Regions from separate parts of the Caballeronia sp. HLA56 genome, predicted to be linked through region 1. Evidence: riboswitches for the same ligand, from Rfam matches in the RefSeq annotation. Region 1 holds a riboswitch; the other holds the start of a gene.
What was found. Region 1 has a riboswitch for thiamine pyrophosphate ahead of ACYQ47_RS23370 (FAD-dependent oxidoreductase). Riboswitches for the same ligand answer to the same signal wherever they lie in the genome.

Region 1 (3,121 bases):
CGGTGACGGTGGCGGCATCGGTCAGACTGAATTCGCGCTGATTGATGTGGATGTTCATGGCTTTGACTTTCGATGACTAGAGCGCGGCCGCGATGGCCGGTTCGCTATGCAGAAGTTCGGACCAGCGCGCGCCGCCGCGATAATCCGCGAACGATGCGGCGTCCGCGACGGTTCCGCCCGCGATGGCTTGGGCGAGTGCGCAGGCGGCATCGGCGACTTCCGGCGCGATCATGAAGCCGTGCCGATACAGGCCGTTCACGCGCACGGTCCGCGCCCCGTCCCAGACGATGGCCGGCCGATGATCCGGCAGCGTCGGCCGGCACTGAGAATTGAGTTCGAGGATGCGCGCCTCGCCGAAACCCGGATGCACCGCGAACGCCGCACTCATCAGTTCCAGCGCCGAGCGCACGCTCACGGGTGACATGTCCTCGCCTTCGACTTCGGTCGCGCCGATCACGTAAAGATCGTCCTCTTTCGGCGCGATATACAGCGGATAACGCGGATGCAGCAGCCGCACCGGCCGCGACAACCCGATGCCCGGCGCATGCACGCGCGCCACTTCCCCGCGAATACCACGCAACGCGGGCCACGCCGTTTTCCCGCCCAGCCCACGGCAATCGATGATCCAGCGCGCGTCGGGCATGGCATCGACCGGAGAATTCCAGTGCGTGCGCACGCCGCGCGCCGTAAGTCCGGCCGCGAGCGCTCGAAGCGCCTGACGATTGTCGAGTTGACCTTCGTGCGGCAGCAGCCAGCCTTGCGCGAAACGCGTGCCGAGCGCGGGTTCCGCTTGCGCGACTTCCGCGCCCGCGAGCTTGACGAAGCCGCCATTGAGCAAGCTTGCAGGCGCGTTGGCGCGCAGCCTGCGTTCGAACAGCGGCGCTTCCGCGCGATCCGCGCCGTGCCAGACGACGAGCGTGCCGTTGCGCTGAAAGTAAACCGGCTCGGGCAACTCGGCGATGAGACCCGGCCAGCGTTCCAGCGACGCCGCGCCGAGTTCGACGACGAGCGGCTCCGCACTCGTCGCCTCGGCGAGCGGCGCGAGCATCGCGGCGGCCACCCACGCAGCCGACTGCGTGCCCGCCGCGTCGCCGCGCTCGTATAGCGCGACGCCGTGGCCCGCGCCCGCGAGTTGCCACGCCACGAGCCGCCCGACGAGTCCTCCGCCGATGACGGCGAAGTCTGGCCGGCGCGCGGCGGGCTGATCGATCGTGTTCACTTTTCCGATGTCTCCTGTAGATCGAAACGAGGCTGGGCGCCGCTCCGGTCTTATCCACGACTGATAACGCCGTGCAGCAAACGCACGAACGCGAAGACAAAACTTGCAGAGGAGAGACCGGCCCGGCAGCGGCAACGCAAACAACGCGCGCCAGGCGGAAAAGAAAGATGATGGAAGAACCTGGAGGAAAGGCGCGACGGCCGCGCGTTCTCCGGAAACTTCCCTCGCCGGTATTACCCGGATCGGGTGCAAAGGGTCTCTCTCAGCCTCGCCGCGCCAGCACACCGATAATTCGATGACGTCGCGCGCGAAGCACCCCTGTTTCGTCGAAGATCATTAGACCATGAAAGCCAAAGCCGCTGCAAACCGGGATCCCCGCCTTTGGTCGCCTCAGTCGGCACTCTGGCACAATGCCGCGAGCATGGTTCTCCGCATGGTTGTGCGAATGAGCACGGAATTAAGCGGCAGTTAAGGGAACCTCTGAACAATCTTCGGGACAGGAAAGAGGCTGCTCGTGCGAGTATCGCGGCGCGGTGCGTCCATTCGTAACTCGGACCGGCATATCATCAGGAAGGTCATGGCCAATTCTCAACCGGAAAACACGCAGCAACAAGCCGACACGGTCTCTGCGTGGAGCCTCATCAAGCCCTACTGGGTCTCGGAGGAGCGCGGCTTCGCATGGGGTCTGCTCGTTGCCATCATCGCGATCAACATGACGGTCGTATGGATCAACGTGCGGCTCAACAGCTGGAGCGCGGCGTTCTACAACGCGCTGCAGAACAAGAACGTCCACGACTTTCCGCACCTTCTGCTGGTCTTCACCGGCCTCGCCTTCGCGTACATTCTGCTCGCGGTTTATGGGCGGTATCTGCGGCAGATGCTCGGCTTCCGCTGGCGCCAGTGGCTGACCAATAAGTATCTCGAACAGTGGTTCGGCGACCGCGCGTTTTACCGCATAGAACGCGACCGTCTCGCCGATAACCCCGACCAGCGGATCAGCGACGACCTGCAATCCTTCGCGACCACCACGCTGTCTCTGTCGCTCGATCTGCTTTCCACGCTCGTCACGCTCGTCACGTTCATCACCATTTTGTGGACGCTCGCGGGCGCGCTGACCATCACGGCATTCGGCACGCCGCTCGTCATTCCCGGCTACATGGTCTGGGCGGCGGCGCTTTACGCGATCATCGGCTCGGTCATCATCCAGAAGGTCGGGCATCCGCTGGTGTCGATCAACTACCAGCAACAGAAGGTCGAGGCCGATTTCCGCTTCGGGCTGATTCGCGTGCGCGAGAATGCCGAGCAGATCGCGTTTTACGATGGCATCGCCACCGAGACGGCCAACGCGAAGACCATTTTCCAGCGCATTCGCGACAACTGGTGGATGATCATGAAGTACACGAAGCGCATGACCTTCGTGCTCAGTTTCTACGGACAGATCGCCATCATCTTCCCGATCATGGTTGCCGCGCCGCGTTACTTCGCGGGCGCGTTCTCGTTCGGCGTCTTGATGCAGATTTCATCGGCGTTCGGCACGGTCAGCGATTCGTTCTCCTGGTTCATCAACAGTTACTCGACCTTGGTCGAATGGCGCGCCACGGTGAATCGTCTGCGCGAATTCAAGCGTGTGATGCGCTCGACGCATATCCGCGAGGAAACGTCGCCGGCAACGGCGCATGGCGGTATCAACCTGCATTACACGAGCACGAAAGCGCTGACTACCAAGGGGCTTGCGCTCGCGTTGCCGAATGGCACGCCGCTTTCGCGCGTGGGCGATGTGACGATAGAACCGGGATCGCGCTGGCTCATAGTCGGGCCGTCGGGCGCGGGCAAGAGCACGCTGATGCGGGCTCTGGCGGGCCTTTGGCCGTTTGGCGACGGTAGTATCGACGCACCCGTCGA
Region 2 (3,121 bases), 1.6 Mb from region 1:
GCCCTGCATCGGTGCGCAGAGGCGGCAGATATGACGGGAAGCCTTGCGCCGCAAGGCTTTGTTATTCGTTAGAAGAATTGCTCGGGCCGAGCTGGAAGGCCGACTAAAGCGGCGCCGGATACGAGCGAATGCAGCGCGCGGAGGAGGTTTTTACAAAAGGAAAGGCGGAAGGCGTGCAGCTCAAATCAACCCGCGCCGCCGATAATCAAACCAGAACGACAACGCAACGCTCATCAAAATCACGACCGTGGCGACAACCGTCCACTGCGTGATGATTTCCCCGAGCAACAAAGCGCCCAATAAAACCGCGACGACCGGATTCACGTAAAGACAACTCGTCGCGACAATCGTGCTCGTGTTCCGAATGAGAAAGTTATAAGCGACATACGCGGCCATCGAACCGATCACGACGAGATACAAGAACGAAAACCCCGCGCCCATGCTCACTGGGCCAAGGCGCTCGCCTGACACGAACGCGATGACAGTCGCGATAAGCCCGCCAAGCCCGATCTGCAACGCAGTCGACATCAGCAGATTGGAAGGCTGCGAGAGACGGCTTGCCAGATGCGCCCCGCCCGCCCAAAAAATTGCCGCGCACAAGATGGCAAGCGTGCCGACGGTCGAGCTCGGCGAGGGATCGCCATGATTGAGCAACACGATACCCACGAGACCCAGCGCCACCGCAAACCATTCGCCCTTCGCCACACTGCGCCCGGCAAGCGCGGTGAAGATCGTCGCGAAGAGCGGCACGGTAGCCACCATCACGGCAGCCGTGCCGGTTCCCACCGTGCGCATGCCGTAAGCCATCATCCCGCTCGACAAACCTTCGAGCAAAGTCCCGACGATCGCTGCATTACGTACTTCACGCGCCGTCGGCCACACCGCCTTGCGATGCACGGCAATCACGAAGAGACCGACGCCAGCGCACAGGTTACGCAGGCCGCCGAGCATGAGCGGCGGAAACGATTCGAGCGCCAGGTGAATGCCGAGATACGTCGATCCCCACACGAGATAAACGACGGCCAACGCGAGCGCGACGCGTCCCTTGAGGCTGCGAGGAGCGCGAAACGGAAAGCGGTCGGGAAAACCGAGCGGCAGACGCGGAGGTACGGCAGACATGCATTACTCCGCGAAGCGCGCCCGGATCGGGGCAAGAGACTTGCAATGGGGACTGCCGCCAATCGACCGAACGGGGCATGAGCTTGAAGAACGCGCGCGCCAGGTGACGAACGAGGCGGGACTGACGATGGACGGCATGACGGAGCGAAAGAAGTGCGGAAGCGACAGGCGGGGCGACTGCTGACGACATCCGGGTAAGTACCGAAAATCGCGCGCTCGCCATTATGCAGTAAGCGCCTGCGCTTCAGCGCAAACTTCGCGAACGGTTGCCAAGATGCCACGCCACGATGTATGGTGACGCCTGCTAACGCGGGGGTCCTGCGTTGCACATCGCGATTCGTCCGGCTGCGTCGACTGAATGGCCCGTGCAATGTGGGTGAGAAATACCCTTTGAACCTGATCTGGATAATGCCAGCGCAGGGAAGCGTTCGGGCCTCGGCGCACGGTATCTCTCTCACGCGCCACGTCTTCTCGGGCCCGCACCTTTCCATCTCGTTCCTCCCTGTCTAGCTCCTGAATCAGCCGAGCTCGCCGGCGTTCGTTTGTTCGTCGTTCATTCGATCGCCCGCGTGCTCGCTGTCAATTACCGTCCCTGCGACTGAAAAGGAGAAACAGCACATGAATGCGAATCCCAAGTTCCTGTCCGAAAACGCCATCGTCGATGCAGCCGCCATCGCGCCGCTGCCCAACTCGCGCAAGGTCTACGTGACGGGTTCGACGCCCGACATCCGCGTGCCGATGCGCGAGATCACGCAGTCCGACACGCCCGACAGTTTCGGCGGCGAAAAGAATCCGCCGGTGTACGTGTACGACACGTCCGGCCCCTACTCCGATCCGGACGCGAAGATCGACATCCGCTCCGGTTTGCCCGCGTTGCGCGCCGGCTGGATCGAAGCGCGCGGCGACACCGAGGAACTCGCGGGTCTTTCGAGCGAATTCGGCCGCGAGCGCGCCGCCGATCCAAAAACGGCCGAGCTGCGCTTCCCGGATCTGCATCGTCATCCGCGACGCGCGACGCCCGGCAAGAACGTGTCGCAGATGCATTACGCGCGGCAGGGCATCGTCACGCCGGAGATGGAATACATCGCCATTCGCGAGAATCAGCGCCGCGCCGAATACCTCGAAAGCCTCAAGACGAGCGGTCCGAACGGCGCAAAGCTCGCCGCGATGATGGGCCGTCAGCATCCCGGCCAGTCGTTCGGCGCGGTGCCGTTCGACAAGGACGCCCTGAAGGCCATCACGCCCGAGTTCGTACGCGATGAAGTGGCGCGCGGCCGCGCGATCATCCCCGCGAACATCAATCACCCGGAAAGCGAGCCGATGATCATCGGGCGCAACTTCCTCGTGAAGATCAACGCGAACATCGGCAATTCGGCGGTGAGTTCGTCGATCGGCGAGGAAGTCGACAAGATGACCTGGGCGATCCGCTGGGGCGGCGACACGGTGATGGACTTGTCCACGGGCAAGCACATTCACGAGACGCGCGAGTGGATCATCCGCAATTCGCCGGTGCCGATCGGCACGGTGCCGATCTATCAGGCGCTCGAAAAGGTCAACGGCAAGGCCGAAGACCTGACCTGGGAAATCTTTCGCGACACGCTCGTCGAGCAAGCCGAGCAAGGCGTCGATTACTTCACCATTCACGCGGGCGTGCGCCTGCAATACGTGCCGCTGACGGCCAACCGCATGACGGGTATCGTCTCGCGCGGCGGCTCGATCATGGCGAAATGGTGTCTCGCGCATCATCGGGAAAGCTTTATCTACGAGCACTTCGAAGACATCTGCGAGATCATGAAGCAGTACGACGTCTCGTTCTCGCTCGGCGACGGCCTGCGTCCCGGCTCCATCTACGACGCGAACGACGAAGCCCAGCTCGGCGAACTGAAGACGCTCGGCGAACTCACGCAGATCGCGTGGAAGCACGACGTGCAAGTGATGATCGAAGGCCCCGGCCATGTGCCGATGCAGCTCATCAAGGAGAACATGGACCTGCAGCTGGAAT

Region 2: another riboswitch for thiamine pyrophosphate. It lies ahead of thiC (phosphomethylpyrimidine synthase ThiC); the one in region 1 lies ahead of ACYQ47_RS23370 (FAD-dependent oxidoreductase).

The regions. Positions count from the first base shown of each region.
Region 1 is NZ_BAAHOB010000005.1:819,691-822,811, reverse strand. Features, by position in the region: gene thiS (sulfur carrier protein ThiS) at 1-58, opposite strand, end outside; gene ACYQ47_RS23370 (FAD-dependent oxidoreductase) at 77-1,219, opposite strand; TPP riboswitch at 1,422-1,549, opposite strand; gene ACYQ47_RS23365 (ABC transporter ATP-binding protein/permease) at 1,797-3,121, shown strand, end outside.
Region 2 is NZ_BAAHOB010000005.1:2,417,951-2,421,071, forward strand. Features, by position in the region: gene ACYQ47_RS30875 (EamA family transporter) at 181-1,119, opposite strand; TPP riboswitch at 1,421-1,560, shown strand; gene thiC (phosphomethylpyrimidine synthase ThiC) at 1,738-3,121, shown strand, end outside.